One region of the Lentzea sp. NPDC042327 genome, then DNA from elsewhere that is predicted to be linked to it. Evidence: riboswitches for the same ligand, from Rfam matches in the RefSeq annotation. Region 1 holds a riboswitch; the other holds the start of a gene.
The links. Region 1 has a riboswitch for thiamine pyrophosphate ahead of AB0A63_RS04850 (FAD-dependent oxidoreductase). Riboswitches for the same ligand answer to the same signal wherever they lie in the genome.
Positions count from the first base shown of each region.

Region 1 (9,037 bases):
CCAATGCGGAACAGCGTGTGCCGCGTCACCCCTCCTGTCAAGCGCGTTGCCAAAGCGTTGCGGAGTCCTCGGACCTTTTTTGAGTCGAATGGCGGGGGTTCGGACGCGCAGGAGGACCCGGACAGGGCATCCTTGTGGGGCGTGACATGGAGTGCGAGGAGGAGGCCATGCTGGAGACGACGCCTGCATCAGGCGTGGACGCCAGGACGCGTGCGCAACGCGAACCCAAGTACTGGGGTCTCAAGCGGCACCTGCTCGACCTGCTGAGGGCGCTGCCGCCCGGTTCACCCATCCCCACGGAACGGTCGCTGGCCGCGGAGTTCGACGTCTCCAGGACCACGGTCCGCCAGGCGCTCGCCGAGCTGACGGTCGAGGGGCGGCTGCTCCGGGTGCAGGGCAAGGGCACCTTCGCGGCCGAACCGAAGGTCGCCCAGAGGTTGCAGCTGTCTTCGTACACAGAGGACATGCGCGCCCAGGGCCGCGTGCCGTCGTCCAAGCTCATCGAGGCCTCGGAGATGCCGGCGGAGGCGGAGCTCGCCCGGTACCTGGGCGTGCGTCCCGGTGCCAAGGTGCTGCGCCTGCACCGGCTGCGCCTGGCCGACAACGAGCCGATGGCCATCGAGACGACCCACCTCGCGCTGGGCCGGTTCCGCGGCCTGCGCCGCTACCTGGCGCCCGGTGCCTCGCTGTACCAGGTGCTGTCCGACCGGTTCGGCGTCGAGATGGGCCACGCGGAGGAGACGATCGAGACGGCGCTCGCCTCGCCCGAAGAGGCAGAGTTGCTCGGGGCGGACATCGGCCTGCCGATGCTGCTGCTGTCGCGGCACTCGTTCGACACCGAGGGCAACCCGATCGAATGGGTGCGCTCGGTCTACCGGGGCGACCGCTACAAGTTCGTGGCCACGCTGAACAGGCCGTCTTGATCGGCGGGGCATGATCGCCTGGGGCACGCCGCGCGCCCGCGCGGTGCTGGCCACGACGATCCTCGGCTCCGGCATGGCGATGCTCGACGGCACGATCGTCAACGTCGCCCTGCCCCGCATCGGCGCCGAGCTCGACGCGTCCGTGACCGACCTGCAGTGGATCCTCAACGGCTACCTGCTGGCGCTGGCCTCGCTGATCCTCGTCGCCGGCTCGCTCGGCGACCGCTTCGGCCGCCGCCGCGTCTACGTGACCGGCGTCGTCTGGTTCGGCGTGGCGTCACTGCTGTGCGGCGTCGCCTGGAACGTCCCGGTGCTGGTCGCGGCCCGTGTGCTGCAGGGCGTGGGCGCAGCGCTGCTCACGCCCGGCGCGCTCGCGATCCTGCAGTCGTCGTTCAACCGGGAGGACCGCTCGCGTGCGATCGGCGCCTGGTCGGGCCTGTCCGGCGTGGCCACGGCGATCGGCCCGTTCGTCGGCGGGCTGCTGGTGCAGGCCTGGTCGTGGCGGCTCGCGTTCCTGGTCAACCTGCCGGTGGCGGCACTGTGCGTGTACCTCGCGCTGCGGTCGGTGCCGGAGTCGCGCGACGAGACGGCGGGGCACCCCCACTACCTCAGCGCGGTCGTCGGAGCCGCGGGGCTCGCGCTGCTGACCGGCGGCCTGGTCGAGCAGTCCTACCCGGTCGCGGCCCTCGGGCTGGTGGCCATGATCGCGTTCGGCGTGGTCCAGGCGCGCTCGCACGACCCGCTGGTGCCGCCGGAGCTGTTCCGCGACCGCACGTTCCTGGTCGCGAACCTGCTGACGTTCCTGGTCTACGCGGCACTGGGCGGCGTGATGGTGCTGCTCGTGCTCCAGCTGCAGGTGTCGCTGGGCTACTCGCCGACGGCGTCGGGCCTGGCCAGCGTGCCGATCACGATCATCATGCTGCTGGCGTCGTCGACCTCGGGCAAGATCGCCCAGCGCTTCGGCCCGCGCGTGCAGCTCGTCGCAGGCCCGATCGTCGTGGGCCTCGGCATGCTGCTGCTGCGGGGCGCCCAGCCCGGCGCGGGCTACCTCACCGGCGTGCTGCCCGGCGTGCTGGTGTTCGGCCTCGGCCTGGCCGCCGTGGTCGCGCCGGTCACCGCGACCGTGCTGGCCTCGGCACCCGACCACCACGCGGGCGTCGCGTCGGGCGTGAACAACGCCGTGGCGCGCACCGGCAGCCTGCTCGCGATGGCCGTGCTGCCGGCCGCCGTGGGCATCACGGGCGAGGGCTACGCGGACCCCGCGGTCATGACCTCGGGCTGGCGGATGGCGCTCGTGCTGTGCGCGGTGGCGGCCATCGTCGGCGGCCTGCTCGCGCTCGGCGTGGACAACCGGGTGCTGGCCACCGACCACGAGCAGCCGGACAACCCGCACCCCGGCGACTGCCTGCACTGCGGCGTCGAGGGACCGCCGACGCACATCCGCTCAGGTGGCGAGAAAGCGAGCCAGTAGCGCGGGGTCGACGTTGCCGCCGGACACGACGGCGACCCCGCCCCCGCCCCCGCCCAGCCTGGCCTGGGCGGCCACGGCGACCGCACCGCTCGGCTCCGCGACCAGCCTGGCCCGCCTGGCCAGGTCCGCCACCGCCGCGAGGATCTCGTCCTCGGTCACCGTCACCACGTCGTCGACGTACCGGCTGATGTGCGCCCAGGTGAGCTCGGACGGCTCGTCGCGCAACGCGTCGGCGATCGTCTCCGCACGGGCCACGGGGTCCCAGCGCACCAGCTCACCGGCCCTGAACGAGTCCGCGACGTCCGCCGCGAGCGCCGGCTCAGCGCCGACCACCCGGACGTCCGGCTTGATCGCCTTCACGGCCGTCGCCACACCGGAGATCAGCCCGCCACCGGACATCGGCACCACCACGGTGTCCACCGACGGCAGGTCGGCGAGGACCTCCAGCCCGATCGTGCCCTGACCGGCGATCACGTCGGGGTGGTCGAACGGCGGGATCAGCACCGCACCGCGTTCGGCGACGAGCTCCCGCGCCCGCTGCACCCGCTCGGTGATCCCGACGATGAACACCTCCGCGCCCAGCGCCCGCGTCGCCGCGACCTTCACCTCGGGCGTGTTCGACGGCATCACGATCGCCGCGGGCACCCCGTGCAGCCGGGCGGCGTAGGCGACGGCCTGCGCGTGGTTGCCGCTGGAGTAGGCCACCACGCCGCGCGAGCGGTCCTCCAGCAGCGCCAGCGCGTTGAGCGCACCGCGCAGCTTGAAGGCGCCGATCGGCTGCAACGACTCCGGTTTCAGCCACCCCCGGCCGAACGGCAGCAGGGGCGTGCGCACCACGTGCGGTGCGATCCGCTCCGCCGCCGCCAGGACGTCTGGGAGCGCGATCATCCGAGGATCGACGCGAGCAGGGCCGGTTCGACGTTGCCGCCCGACACCACCGCGACGGTCTTGCCCTCCGGCAGCGACCGGTTCAGGTGGGCCGCGACGACGGTGGCACCGGACGGCTCCGCCACGGTCCGGGTGCGGCGCGCGATCTGCCGCACGGCGTCGCGGATCTCGTCCTCGGACACCGTGACGATGTCGTCCACGTACTCCTTGATGTGCGCCCACGTCAGCTCCGACGGCTCCGCGCGCAGGCCGTCCGCCGACGTGCGGGCGCGGTCGTGCGCGTCCCACCGCACCAGCTCGCCCGCCTTGAGCGACGCGGCCGAGTCACCGGCCAGCTCCGGCTCGACACCGATCACGCGGGCGTTGGGGCACAACGCTTTCACGGCCACCGCGACACCGGAGACCAGCCCGCCGCCGCTCACCGGCACCAGCACCGTCGCCACGTCCGGCAGGTCCTCGCAGATCTCCAGGCCGACCGTGCCCTGCCCGGCGATCACGTCGAAGTGGTCGAACGGCGGGATCAGCGTGGCCCCGCGCTCCTCGACCAGCTCCGCCGCGCGCGACTCCCGTTCGGTGATGCCGACGACGAACACCTCGGCGCCGTGCGCGCGCGTCGCGTCGATCTTGAGCTGTGGCGTGTTCTCCGGCACCACGATCGCCGCCGTCATGCCGAGCGTCTTCGCCGCGTAGGCGACCGCTTGCGCGTGGTTACCGCTGGAGTACGCCACGACACCGCGCGCACGTTCCTCAGAAGGTATGCGGGACAACGCGTTCACCGCGCCGCGCTGCTTGAACGCGCCGATCGGCTGGAGGTTCTCCGGCTTGATCCACAGCGAGGAGTCGAAGGCCAGCAACGGGGTGCGGACGACGTGGGGGGCGATCGCGGCGGCGGCCGCGCGGATGTCCTCGATGGTCACCAGGCGCATGTGTCGATGATGCACGTCACCGGCGCACAACCGGTGAACTGTGCCCAACGTCCCACGTGTGTCATGGCTGATAAGGAGAAGATCACCCCCGTCAAGCTCGTCGCGAGCGTGCTCGCCGCCGTCACCGCGGCCGTGCTGAGCCTGCGCCTCAACGTGGTCGGCACGATCATCGGCGCGGTCCTCGCGAGTGTCGTCACCACCGTGGGAGCGGTGCTCTACCAACGGTCCATGGAGCGCGAGAAGCGCTGGCAGGTCGTCGCCGTCGGCGGTCTGCTCGCGTTCGTCGTCGCGGTCCTCGCCGTCACGAGCGTCCAGCTCGTCTCCGGCACATCCGGCGGCACCGGTCCGGCGGAGCAGAAGGTCGAGCCGTCGACGTCCGCGGAACCGCAGAAATCGGTCAACCGCACCGAAAACAACCCGCCGCCGGCCACCGAGACGGTCACCGTCTCACCGCCTCCGGGCACGTCCGGACGGTCGTCCGCCGAAAGCACCACGACCACTGCGCCGACCACCACGACGACAGGCTCGCCACCGCCCGCTGACGGCTCGACGCCTGTTCCAACGGGCGACCCCATTCGGTGATCACGTCACTACGTTGAGCGATAGTTAACTGTCAATTGCTACGCACCGCAGTTGATCTGTCGTGAGCTGTGACACACTTCGTCCACAGTCGGGTTCGGGCGTCATAGATAACAGGCCCGTAACGTCACTCGAACGGGCGAAAGTTTAGCTCCGAAAGAGACCGAAGGAGGGCGCGATGAGGCTCGTGGAAGGACCACTGGAGCGCAGTGCCCTCGGCCGAGAGGCCACGCGGAAGGAAGTGGGAGGGGTGGGGCGACCCCTGCCGCCGCCCCACCACCCGTCCCCCTAGAGCCCCCGAGAGAAGGTCCCTGCAACCGATCTCTCGGGTTCCCCTGCACCCGAAAGTGAGGGAGACGTCTTGATGAACCGCACGAGTGCGGCCCGTGTAACCGGTGCCGTTCTGCTCGCCACCGGAGTCGTGACTGCTCTCAGCGTACCGGCGTTTGGTGCGCCTGCCGCGCCGGTTGGCGGAACTGGTTCCGATACGGAGAGCTACCCGGCCGAGTTGCTCCAAGCGGTCGAGCGTGATTTGGGCCTGAACGCTGACCAGGCACGCGTCCGGTTGGCCTCTGACCTCAAGTCGAGCGAGATCGCCGAGCAGGCGAAGAGCTCGCTGGGCGACGCGTTCGGCGGAGCGTGGATCGACCAGGCGACCGGCAGGCTGACCGTTGCCGTGACCAAGTCCGGACTCTCCGTGACCGGCGCGGACACCAAGGTCGTGAAGAACTCGCTCACGCAGCTCAACGGGACCAAGTCGGTCCTCGACCTGATGAGCGCTCCCCAGTCGATCGCCAGCTGGCGCGTCGACGAGAAGTCCAACAGCGTCGTGGTCGAGGTCAACAAGACCAAGCGCGACGCCGCAGCGGAGCAGTTCATCGCCACCGCGAAGTCCGTCGGCTCGACCGTCACGGTCGAGGAGGTGACCGAGAACGCGACCCCGCTGTACGACCTGCGCGGTGGCGACGCCATCTACATGGGCAGCGGCGGCCGCTGCTCCCTGGGCTTCTCGGTGACCGGCGGCTTCGTGACGGCCGGCCACTGCGGCACCACCGGCACCTCGGTGTCCGGCTACAACCGCGTCGCGGCCGGTTCGTTCGCCGGCTCGGTCTTCCCCGGCAACGACATGGCGTGGGTCCGCACCAACTCCAACTGGACCCCGCGTCCGTGGGTGAACCGCTACAACGGCACCAACGTGACGGTGCAGGGCTCGACGGTGGCGGCCATCGGCGCGCAGATCTGCCGTTCGGGCTCCACGACCGGCTGGCGCTGCGGCACGGTCCAGGCCTACAACTCGACCGTGAACTACCCGCAGGGCACCGTCCGCGGCCTCACCCGCACCAACGCGTGCGCGGAGCCCGGTGACTCCGGTGGCTCGTGGGTGGCGGGTTCCGGCTTCGGCCAGGCCCAGGGCGTGACCTCCGGCGGTTCCGGCAACTGCACCTCCGGCGGCACGACCTACTTCCAGCCGGTCAACCCGATCCTGTCGCGCTGGGGCCTGACCCTGACCCGCGGCTAGGAGCTGCTCGCTAGCTGAACTGGACAGACCGTTTCGAGAGCCCGTACCAGAAGCCTTCAACGCTGGTACGGGCTTTCTCGTCGCTCGCGGCGCCCAGCGCGACGAAGAGCGGCGCGAAGTGCTCGGTCCGCGGGTGCGCGATGCCGGCCGCGGGCGCCTTCACCTGGAAGTCGAGCAATGCGTCCACGTCACCGCTCGCGAGCTGCCGGTGCGCCCAGTCGTCGAACTCCCGCGACCACGACGGCGGCGCGTAGTCCGGTCCGGCCGGGAAGTTCACGCAGCTCAGGTTGTGCGTCATGAACCCGCTTCCGACGATCAGCACGTTCTGCTCGCGCAACGGCGCCAGCTTCCGGCCGATCCCGTGCAGCGCGCGCGGGTCCAGCGTCGGCATCGACAGCTGCAGCACGGGCACGTCCGCGTCCGGGAACATCTCCTTGAGCGGCACGTAGGCGCCGTGGTCCAGCCCGCGCCGCTCGTCCTGCTCGACGTGGCCGCCGAGCAGCTTGCGCACGTCCTCGGCCAGCTCCGGCGCGCCCGGTGCCGCGTAGGTGACCTCGTAGTAGCGCTGCGGGAAGCCCCAGAAGTCGTAGACCAGCGGGACGGTCGTGGTGGCGCCGATCGTCGTCGGTGCCTCCTCCCAGTGCGCGGAGACCACGAGCACGGCCTCCGGGCGCGGGAGCGTGGCGGACCAGTCCCTCAGCTCTCTGGTCCACGTGGCGTCGTCGGCCAGCGGGGGAGCCCCGTGGCTCAGGTACAGCACAGGTGCGCTCACGCCGTCGAGCGTACGCCGTTTTGTTCAAATTTCAACGATCAAGTTCAATTTTGAACGACCTGGCGGCGGCGCGCGGGTCCTCGGCGTCGGTGATGGCCCTGACCACGACCACCCGCGTGGCACCCGCGGCCATGACCTCGTGCAGGTTCCCCAGGTCGATGCCGCCGATCGCGAACCACGGCCGCCGCGAGCGGGTGGCGCGGACGAGGTCCAGCCCCGGAGCCGGGCGACCGGGCTTCGTCGGCGTCGGCCAGCACGGACCGGTGCAGAAGTAGTCGACGCCCGGCTCGCCGGCCGCCGCCCGCATCTGGTCCACGTCGTGCGTCGAGCGGCCGATCACCGGGCCGTCGCCGATGATCCGGCGGGCCAGCGGCACCGGCAGGTCGTCCTGGCCGAGGTGCAGCACGTCGGCGTCCACGGCGTGCGCGATGTCCGCGCGGTCGTTGACGGCCAGCAGCTTCCCGTGGCGTTCAGCGGCTTCGGCGAGCACCTCGATCGCCGCGAGCTCCTGCCTGGCCTCCAGCGACTTGTCCCGCAGCTGGATGACGTCGACACCGCCGGAGAGGGCGGCGTCCGCGAACTCGGCCAGGTCGGGCCGGTCCGGGGTGCAGAGGTAGAGCGTCGCGTCGGCGAGTCGTTGCCTGATCAGGTTTCCGTCGAGTCCTGGCACGCACGCACGTTAACCGTTATGTTGAAGGCGGTCCGCACGGGAGCCTGGAGAAGACCGGGCTGAGAGGGAGCGTGGTTCGCTCCGACCGTCGAACCTGATCCGGGTCATGCCGGCGCAGGGAGCGTGAATGCCTTGAGCACTGTGGAAGTGACCGTCGTGGGCGGCGGTGTCATCGGCCTGTCCGTCGCGCTGTTCGCGGCACGGGCCGGCTACTCGGTCTCCGTGTCCGACCGCGGTTCCCCGCACGCGGGTTCGCGGGTCGCGGGCGGCATGCTCGCACCGCTCACCGAGGCGTGGCCGGGCGAGGAAGCCGTGGTGGCGCAGGGGGTCGAGGCGCTCGTGCTGTGGCCGGAGTTCGCCGCGTCGATCGGCGTGGAGCTGTTCACCGCGGGCACGCTGGCGGTCGGCACGTCCCCCGGCGACCTCACCGACCTGCGGCACGCGGGGGAGCTGCTGACCTCGCGCGAGATCCGCGCGTTCGAACCGTCGCTGGGCCCCGCCGTGCGCGGTGGGGTGCACACGAGCGACCTCGCCGTCGACAACCGGGCGCTGCTCTCCGCGCTGGAGAAGGCGTGCGCCGAGGCCGGGGTGCGGTCCGATGTGGACGGCCGGGTCCGCGTGATCGCGGCCGGTGCGTGGAGCGCGGGGCTGCACCCGGCGCTGCGGGACGTGGTCCGGCCGGTCAAGGGCGAGATCCTGCGGCTCACCCACCGCCCCGGCGCGCTGCCACCGCCCCGGCACACGATCCGCGCGCTCGTGCAGGGCCGAGCCGTGTACCTGGTGCCGCGCACCGACGGTGTGGTCGTCGGCGCCACCCAGTACGAGGCCGGTTTCGACACCGACGTGACCGTGGCGGGCGTGCGGGACCTGTTGCGCGACGCGGAGGTCGTGCTGCCCGGCCTCGCCGAGTACGCGCTGACCGAGACCGCCGTCGGGTTCCGCGCGGGCAGCCCCGACAACGTGCCGGTCGTGCGGTGGCTCGAACCCGGCGTGATCGCCGCGACCGGCCACCACCGCAACGGCCTGCTGCTCGCCCCCCACACCGCACGCGAAGTGCTGCGGTTGCTCGAAGGAGGAACGTCGTGAAGGCGAAGGTGAACGGCACCTTCCGCGAGCTGTCCGACGGCACGTCGGTGGCCGCGGTGGTGTCGCTGGTGGGAGCGCCGGCCGCGGGCGTGGCCGTGGCGCTCGACGGTGTCGTGGTGCCCAAGGCGTTGTGGGACAGGACGATCGTGCCGGACGGCGGCGTGGTCGAGGTGCTGACCGCGGTCCAGGGAGGCTGACGTGGA
Region 1 is NZ_JBEZBX010000002.1:218,720-227,756, forward strand. Features, by position in the region: gene AB0A63_RS04810 (GntR family transcriptional regulator) at 168-923, shown strand; gene AB0A63_RS04815 (MFS transporter) at 934-2,394, shown strand; gene AB0A63_RS04820 (threonine/serine dehydratase) at 2,368-3,282, opposite strand; gene AB0A63_RS04825 (threonine/serine dehydratase) at 3,279-4,208, opposite strand; gene AB0A63_RS04830 (hypothetical protein) at 4,272-4,790, shown strand; gene AB0A63_RS04835 (S1 family peptidase) at 5,353-6,306, shown strand; gene AB0A63_RS04840 (class III extradiol ring-cleavage dioxygenase) at 6,317-7,078, opposite strand; gene thiE (thiamine phosphate synthase) at 7,110-7,748, opposite strand; TPP riboswitch at 7,775-7,886, shown strand; gene AB0A63_RS04850 (FAD-dependent oxidoreductase) at 7,890-8,834, shown strand; gene thiS (sulfur carrier protein ThiS) at 8,831-9,031, shown strand; gene AB0A63_RS04860 (thiazole synthase) at 9,033-9,037, shown strand, end outside.

Region 2 (9,037 bases), 370 kb from region 1:
TCCGTCCATACCGGACGGTGATCGAGCCGAGTGCCAGTGCCATCAGAACTCCCCGCTGCTCGGCACGCGCAACCGCTCGATCAGCAGCACGCACCCGACCGTGACGACCATCAGCAGCGCGCACGCCGCGTAGGCCATCTGGCTGTTCAACTCCCCCGGCCGCGACATCAGCCGCGCGATCACCACCGGCAGCGTCGGCGACTCCGGCCGCGCCAGGAAGCTCGTGGCACCGAACTCCCCCAGCGCCACCACGTACCCGAACCCGGCCGCCGCCGCGAGCGAGCGCCCGACCAGCGGCAGGTCGACCTCGCGCCACACGCGGGCGGGCGAGGCGCCCAGCGTGGCCGCCGCCTGCCGCAGTCGTTCGTCGACCGCCCGCAGCACGGGCAGCACCATCCGCACGACCAGCGGCGTCACGACCAGCGCCTGCGCCAGCGGCACCAGCAGCGGCGAGGTGCGGAAGTCGCCCGGCAACGCGTCCATCGTGATGAGGTACCCGAAGCCGACGGTCACCGCGGACACGCCCAGCGGCAGCATCAGCGCGGTGTCCAGCACCTCGGCGAACCGGCCGCCCGCGCGCCGCAACCCGACCAGCACGACCGCCGAGAACACCCCGACCACCAGCGCCACGGCGGTCGCGTCGAACGCCGTGCGCACCGAGTTGAGCGCCGCGTCGATCCCGGTGACCGCGAGCGTCCCGCGGTCACCGCGGGTGGCCAGCGCGGCGTACCCGGCGAGGCTCCAGCCGTCCCTTGTGGACAGCGAGCGCGTGACCAGCCCCACCACCGGCGTCAGCAGCGCGGCCACGACGGCGAACGCCGCGAGGACCACGTACCACTCACCACCGGACGGCCGGCGTGCCAGCTCCTCCCTGCCGCGCAACGACAGCGCGGTCTCCCGCCGCCTGCGGGCCAGTGCTCCGAGCACCAGCACCGCCAGCACTGCGGCGAACTGGAGCAACGACAGCGCGGCGGCACCGGACAGGTCGAACAGCTCGACCGTCCGCAGGTAGATCTCGGTCTCCAGGGTCCGGTACCGCGACCCGCCGAGCACCAGCACCACACCGAAGCTGGTGGCGCAGAACAGGAACACCACCGCCGCGGCCGACCCGACGGCGGGGGCCAGCGCCGGCAGCACCACCGACAGGAACGCCCGCGGCCGTGACGCCCCCAGCGCACGGGCGGCGTCCTCGGCCCGCCGGTCCGTGTGCGCCCACAGCCCGCCGACGGTCCGCGCGACCACGGCGACGTTGAAGAAAGCGTTCGCCAGCACGATCGGCAGCACCCCGCCGTCGGGCCAGAACGTCCGGAACGCCAGGCCCACCACCACGGTCGGCAGCACGAACGGCACCATCACCGCCGCGCGCACGAACCCGAGCCCGCGAATCCGGCACCGGGCCAGCACGAACGCGAGCGGCATCCCGGCGAGCACCGCCACGGCCGTCGAGGCGAGGGCCTGGCCCAGGGTGAACCCGACGAGCTCCCAGGTCTCCCCGGCGAGGACCGCGTCGAGCACCCCGCCCTCGCGCAGGCCGAGGGTGACGATCGCCAGCACCGGCCACGCGAAGAAGAGTCCGAGGAAGGCCAGCGGCAGCAGCGCCGCCGCCGACCACCCGGTGCGGGCCGAGACCAGCGTCAGCCCTGCACGAGCTTGCGCCACTGCTCGACCCAGGCTTCGCGGTTGTCCTTCACCTTGTCGGCGGGCAGCGTCTGCGGGTTCGCCGGCAGCGGGGCGTCCTTCGTCCACGACTCGGGCAGTGCGACGCCCTCGCGCGACGGGTAGACGTACATCTGCTCGGCGACCTGCGCCTGGAACTTCTCGCCCAGCAGGAAGTCGAGGACCTTCTTCGCGTCCTCGGAGTTCTTCGCGCCGGACAGCACGCCCGCGTATTCGACCTGGCGGTAGCAGGTGCCGAGCACGGCCTTGGTCTTGCCGCCCTCCGCCGACGGCGACGACGCGTACGACACGACGATCGGCCGGTCGCCCTTGGTGGCGGAGAACTCCTGGTTGTAGGCCTCTTCCCAGCCGCTCACGACCTTGACGCCGTTGGCCTTGAGCTTGGTCCAGTACTCCTGCCAGCCGTTCTCGCCGAACTTCGCGATCGTGCCGAGCAGGAACGCGAGACCGGGCGAGGACGTGGCCGGGTTCTCCACGATCAGCTTGTCCTTGAACTTCGGGTCGACCAGGTCCTCGTAGGAGGCCGGCTCGACGCCGCCGAGCTTAGCCGGGTCGATGTTGAGGCACACGTCACCGACGTCGACGGCCTGCAGCCGGTTCGTGCCGTCGACCTGGTAGCGCTGCGCGCCCTTGGCCGCCTCCGGTGAGGCGTACTCGGCGAAGACGCCCTCGGCCAGCGCCCGCGACGCGAACGTCGAGTCGACGCCGAACGCGACGTCGCCGATCGGGTTCGACTTGGTGAGCACCAGCTTGTTGGTGAGCTCACCCGCGTCACCGCTCGCGATCTGCTTCACGGTGATGCCGGTGGCCTGTTTGAACTCGTCGAGCAGGCCGTCCTTCACCGCGAACGAGTCGTGCGTCACCAGCGTGACCTCGCGCGCCTGCGGGGCGGTCGACGTGCCGGCCGAGCACCCGGTGACCAGCGCCGCAGCGGTCAGAGCAGCGAAAATCCTTCTCATCATCTCTCCCTACGCCGGTATGACCCGGATCAGGTGGACGGTCGAGGGCTTGCGAGCCCTCCTCTCAGCCCGGCGCTTCACCGGACTCCCGTGGCGAACGCGCAGCTTACGTGACGTGGTGGGACGATCAGGACATGGCCGAGCTGTTGAGCGACGATCAGTTGAACGACGTGCTGCCCAAGCTGCCCGACTGGACCGCCCAGGACGCGGCACTGGTCCGGACGGTGGAGCTCGCGAGCTTCGCGCAGGCGATCATGGTCGTGAACCGGGTCGCGGAGATCGCGGAGAACGACAACCACCACCCGGACGTCGACATCCGGTACAGGACGCTGACATTCCGCCTGAGCACGCACTACAAGGGCGGGATCACCGCGCTGGACGTCTCCCTCGCCGAGGAGATCGACGGGGTGGTGGACGCGCTCTCCTGAGGGAAGGCTGCCGTCAGCCGGCGACCCGGCTCGGTGCGCCGTCGGCGGCCTTCTCCTCACCGGAGGGCGGGCCGCCGGCCCGGCGCCGGGCCGCGAGCCCGATCGCGACCAGCGTCAGCAGGCCCGCGGCCGGGTAGCCCCAGCCGAGCACCACGAGGTACCAGGGGCGGGCGAAGTCCCAGATGTTCGGCTGGGCGAGCAGCAGGAACGAGATCAGGAAGCCGCCGGTCAGCAGCACCCACAGGCCGGCGGTGATCGTGCAGAGCACGTGGCCGCCCTCGTAGACCAGCCACAGCAGGGCGGGCACCACCCACACCCAGTGGTGGCTCCACGAGATCGGCGAGACCAGCAGGCCGAGGAACTGCACGCTGACGATCAACGCCAGCACGTCCCTGGTCCTGCTGACGGCGAACCACGTGAGCGCGGCCGCGACGACGACGGCGACGAGGTAGAGCGGCCCGGTCTGCACGTCGTGGCCGACCGTGCGGCTCAGCGCGCCGCGCATCGACTGGTTGATCGCGCTGCCGACCGGCCCGACCCGGCTCGCGTCGCCGAGCAGCTGGAACCAGAACCTGTCCGACTGCGACGGAGAGATCGCCCAGCCGATGCCGTACGTGGCCGCGAAAGCGACGAACGACCAAACGGCCGCCATCCACCTCTTCGTGATGAGGAAGTACAAACCGGAGATCGCGGGCGTCAGCTTGATGCCCGCGGTGAAACCGACACCCGCGCCACCGACCCAGTTGCGCGCGCTCGCGAGCGTGCCGATGAGGATCGCGCACAGCACCAGGTTGATCTGCCCGTAGTTGAGCGTGGTGCGCACCGGCTCGATCCACAGCACCAGCGCGGTCCACAGCATCGCGCGGCGCGGGTCGTCGAGCCTGAGCAGCTTCAGGCTCGTGCGGACGATGAAGTACAGGCACCCGAGGCAGATCAGCTGCCAGATCCAGCGGGAGGCCTCCCACGGCACCCAGCTCATCGGCGTGAAGATCGCGGCCGCGAACGGCGGGTAGGTGAACGGCAGCGGGAAGACGTCCGCGTACTGGTCGAGCCGCCACTCGTAGAGGTCGCCCCGGAACAGGTGCGGTGATCCGTTGCGGTAGACGAGCAGGTCGATCATGGTCATCTTCGCCTGGAAGGCGACCATGAGCAGGTGCCCGACCACCGACAGGGCGAGCAGCCACGGCGCTACGGAGAGCACACGCGCTTCCACAGCACGGAGTTTCACGCGGAAAACGTTACTCGATGCAACGCGAGTGGGTACCCGAGCGTCATCAGAACGGGAGAGATCGCTGTAGGGAGTTTTTCTGATCATGTCTGTTGATCTTGTTGTTGCCGCTGTCGCCGCTCTGGGCATGCTGGGAGTCGCGTTCGGAGTGTTCGCGGCGGCCGCTCGGAGCAAGAGCAGCCTCTAGGCAGCTGAAGCCGGAGCAACGTCCACAAACCGTTGCCACCCAAGCCGAAAGGGGGAGCCTCCACAGTGGAGGCTCCCCCTTCTGGCTTCGTAGCCCTGCTTCAGGACCGCGGTCCTGGCGTCAGGACCTTCTTAGAAGTAGTGCGCGCGACCGCCGATCGGCTTGCCGACCGCGCCGAGAACGGCGAGGATCGCGCCGATGACCAGCAGCACGACACCGATGGTCGTCAGAATGCTGATGCCGGCGAGCCATCCGACGACGAGCAGGATCAGTCCGAGGACGATCATGACACCTCCAGGTGGGGAAATCCTCAACTCGGATACCCCACGAAGGTCGGTACAAACACGAATTTTCTAGCCCCGCACGACATTCAGCTCTCTGCGCACGTCTCGTGACGATCCGTCATCACGTTCGCCGATGATGTATTCCGCCTCGCGCAGACATTCCTCGCACCGCCGCAGGTCACCGGTCTGCTTGAGGACCTTCCCGAGCAGCACGAGCGTGTGCGCCAGGTCGTAGGTCGCCCGCATCTCCCGCAGCAGGCCCACGGACTCCTCGTAGTACGCGATGGCCTCGGCATACCGCGCGGCCTTCAGGTGCAGGGCGGCGAGCCCCTCGATGTTGCGGCACAGCACCGGGGTCGGCCGGACGCCGGCCTCCCGCATCGCCGCCCGCGCCTGTTCCCCGACCACGAGCGCCTGCTCGTCGTCACCGGACATCAGGTAGAAGTCGCCGAGGCTCGCGAGGTAGTTCGCCCGCTCCACCCGGTCGGCGAGCCCATCGGCCAGGTCCCGCACCCCGAGCAGGGCGGCCAGCCCGTCCGCAGGACGGTCCTGGAACTGGTAGATCTGGGCGAGGCCCCTGGTCAGGTTCACCCTGGAGGCGGGGTCGTCCTCCTCCAGCCGCAGCGCCGCCCGCAGGTGCAGCTCGGCGTCGTCCAGCGCCCGCATGGCGATGTACGTGCCAATCAGGCAGCGGTGCATCCGCGCACGGCCCCAGCGGCTGCCGGCGCGTTCCGCCGCCGTGAGCCCCTGGAGGTTGAGCGCCACGGCAACGGCGAGGTCACCGGCCCGCAGGACCGCCAGGTGCATCGAGAACGCCAGCGCCCACGCGACGTCGTCCGCGCCGGACCGGGCCGCGTGCGCCACGACCCGCAGCAGCGCCGGTTTCTCCGCGGCGAACCACTCCCCCGCGGCGGCCAGGTCCGCGACCGGCCGGACCACCGCGTGCGCGACCGGCGGTGCGACCGGCGGCTCGACGACCACCGACCGGACCTGCGCCCAGGCGAGCAGCGAGGTGTGCAGGTAGTGGTCGAACATGCCGCGCAGCGCGTGCTCCCGTTCGGTCTCCGGCAGCTCGGCGGCCCGTTCCGCCGCGTAGTCGCGCAACAGGTCGTGCAGGGAGTACCGGTCGTCCGCGCCGTGCTGGACGAGGGTGCCGGCGACGAGCTCGCCGAGCGCCGCGCGAGCGGTCTCCACCGGCACCGCGGCGAGGCTGGCCGCGGCGTCGGCCGTGAAGTCGGGGCCGGGGTGCAGGCCGAGGAGCACGAACACCCTCGCCGCGGTCGCGCTGACCGACCGCAGCGACCACGAGAACACGCCGCGGATGCCGGTCGTGGGGTCGTCGATGTCCAGCGCGTCGAGCCGTTCGCCGTCCAGCTCGCCGGCGAGGGTGCCCAGCGCGTCGCCGTACGCGGCACGGGCAGCGACGATGCTCAGCGCGAGCGGCAGACCCGCGCAGCGCCGCACCAGGCGGGCCACCGCCTCGGGTTCCGCCGCCACCCTGGCCGGCCCGATCCGTTCGACCAGCAGGTCGACCGACTGCCGGTCGTCGAGCACGTCCAGCGCGACCGGCCGCGCACCCTCCCGTTCCACCAGCCCGCTGAGCCGGTTGCGACTGGTGACGACCACGAGGGTCGCCGCACCGCCGGGCAGCAACGGCCGCACCTGCTCGACATCACGCGCGTTGTCCAACAGCAGCAGCACGCGGCGTTCGGCCAGCGCCGACCGATAGGCCGCGAGGAGGGCGTCCTCCGCCGCCGGCACACCGGCCGCGGCGAAACCGAGCGCCACCAGGAAGTCACGGGCCACCGACAGCGGGTCGACCGGCTCGGCACGCGAGTCGAACCCGCGCAGGTTCACGTAGAGCTGCCCGTCGGGGAACCGTCCGGCCTGCTCGTGCGCCCACCGCACGGCCAGCGCGGTCTTGCCGACCCCGCCGATCCCGTTGATCGCCGAGATCAGCACCGGCTCACCCGGCCGCGCCCGCACCAGCTCGGTGAGCCGGTCGAGCTCCCGCTCCCTGCCCACGAAGTGCGGGACACCGGCCGGCAGCTGCCGGGGCACGTCGTCGGGCGGCACCTCACCGCTGAGCACCTGCCGGTGCGCGTCGCGCAGCCGTTGCCCGGGACCGGTTCCCAGCTCGGCGGCGAGGCGGGCGCGGACCTCCTCGTAGACCGCCAGCGCCTCCGCCTGCTGGTCCGACCGGTGCAACGCCAGCACCAGCTGCGCCCAGAACACCTCCCGCAACGGGTACCGCGCGACCAGCGCCCGCAGCTCGGGCACGAGCGCGCCGGTGTCGCGGGCGAGGTCCTGGTCGATCCGGCGTTCCAGCGCCACGACCTGTTCTTCGAGCAGCGGTGGCACGTCGTCGCGGTGCAGCGGCTCGGAGACCACGTCGGCCAGCACCGGGCCGCGCCACAGCGCCAGCGCCGCGTGCAGCTCCCCCTGCTCCACCAGCACGCGGAACCGCGTGAGGTCCAGCTGTTCCGGCGCCACCACGGCCGCGTAGCCGCCGCTGCGGGTGGTGACGCAGCCGGCCGCGCCGAGCGCCTGCCGCAGCCGCGTCACGACCATGTGCAACGTCTTGTGCGCCCGGTCCGGTGCGGGCGGTGCGCCGTCCCACAGCCGGTCCACCAGCTCGTCGACGGACACGAACTCGTTGGCGCGCAACAACAACGTCGCGAGCAGCACCCGGCAGCGGCCGGCCGGGACGGTGACCGGCGCACCGTCGAGCAGGACCTCCAGCGGCCCCAGCACCCGGTACTCGGCCTTCACGCCGTCGTCCCGTCGGCGTCCTCGATCCGGTCGAGCCGGGCGAGCAGGTCCTGCAGGTCCTCCGCCCCCTGGTAGTACGTCGAGTCCTGGCTGCCCTTGATGATCTGCACGGCTTCGAGGAGGCACTCGCGCGCCTGGACGGCGTCCCCCATGGCGATGAACGCCTCGCTCATCTTGCGCAGGCAGTCGGCGATGTTGGTCGCGGTCCGCATGTCCCGCCACATCTGCAGCGCCCGCCGGTAGATCACGACGGCCTCGGTGTGCCGTCCCAGCGCGTGGTGGATGTCACCCAGCGTCTCCGTGTTGCCGCACGGTCCCTCGTCCTGGCCGTTGAAGTCGGTCTCCGCGAACTTCTCGGCCGCCTGCAGGCAGAGCTGCAGGGCCCGCTCGTGCTGCCCGACGGTGTGGTGGGCACGGCCCAGTGCGGCGAGGTGGCGGCCGACCTCGTAGCTGTCGTCCTGGCCCACGATCCGCGGGTGGATCTCCGCCAGCACGTCGAGCGCGTCCGCCAGCCGGCCCTGCCGTTCGTAGGCGAACGCGAGCCCGCGCCGCAGGTGCGCCTCCGCGAGGACGTTGCCGCCGGGTCGGGCGCACCGGATCGCCTCGCGCAGGTGGAACTCGGTCTCCCCGTAGTCGTCGAAGCTCATGAGGATCGCGGCGATCCTGCGGTGCATGAGGCTCTGCGCCTCCACGTCGCCGAGCCGCTGCGCCGCCGCCAGCCCGAGGCGGTGCAGGCCCACCGCCTCCCGCATGTAGCCCTGCCGGGAGAGGTAGCCGTGCAGCATGAACGGCACCCGCCAGACGACGTGGTCCGCTCCCAGCTCGTTCGCGCGCTCGACGGTGCCGAACAGCACCGGGTACTCGGCGCCGAACCGCGCCCACGCCACGTCCGAGTCCGGGACCTCCTCGACGACCACCCCCGGCGAGGGCGGCTCCGTGACGACCGGCGGGATGTTGAACTGCAACCGCTGCCAGCAGTTCTGGGTGAGGTGCAGGTAGTGCTCGAACATCCGGTGCACCGCCGCGTCCCGCACCTGCGCCGGCAGCTCGGCCGCCCGTTCCGCCGCGTAGTCGCGCACCAGGTCGTGCTGCGAGTACCGGCCGCTCGCACCGACCTGCACGAGGCTGCCCGCGACCAGCTCGGCGAGCGCGCGCCGGGCCTCGGCCGCCGGCAGCGCGGTGAGGCTCGCCACGGCGCTCAACGCGAAGTCGGGGCCGGGGTGCAGCCCGAGCAGCACGAACGTCCTGGCCGCCGGCTCGCTGACCGACCGCAGCGACCACGAGAACACACCGCGGACGCCGGTGGTCGGGTCGTCGATGTCCAGCGCGTCGAGCCGTTCGTCGTCCAGCTCGTCGGCGAGGGTGCCCAGCGAGTCCCCGTACGCGGCACGGGCGGCGACGATGCTCAGCGCGAGCGGCAACCCGGCACACCGCTTGACCAGCCGCCGCACCGCGTCCGGCTCGGCCTCGACCCTGGCGGCGCCGACGCGTTCGACCAGCAG
Region 2 is NZ_JBEZBX010000002.1:589,092-598,128, reverse strand. Features, by position in the region: gene AB0A63_RS06735 (ABC transporter ATP-binding protein) at 1-43, opposite strand, end outside; gene AB0A63_RS06730 (iron ABC transporter permease) at 43-1,596, opposite strand; gene AB0A63_RS06725 (thiamine ABC transporter substrate-binding protein) at 1,635-2,639, opposite strand; TPP riboswitch at 2,624-2,738, opposite strand; gene AB0A63_RS06720 (4a-hydroxytetrahydrobiopterin dehydratase) at 2,771-3,064, shown strand; gene AB0A63_RS06715 (mannosyltransferase) at 3,078-4,379, opposite strand; gene AB0A63_RS06710 (DUF6131 family protein) at 4,611-4,766, opposite strand; gene AB0A63_RS06705 (BTAD domain-containing putative transcriptional regulator) at 4,833-7,535, opposite strand; gene AB0A63_RS06700 (BTAD domain-containing putative transcriptional regulator) at 7,532-9,037, opposite strand, start outside.
Region 2: it holds a riboswitch for thiamine pyrophosphate, as region 1 does, so the genes downstream of both, AB0A63_RS06725 (thiamine ABC transporter substrate-binding protein) here and AB0A63_RS04850 (FAD-dependent oxidoreductase) in region 1, are expected to answer to the same signal.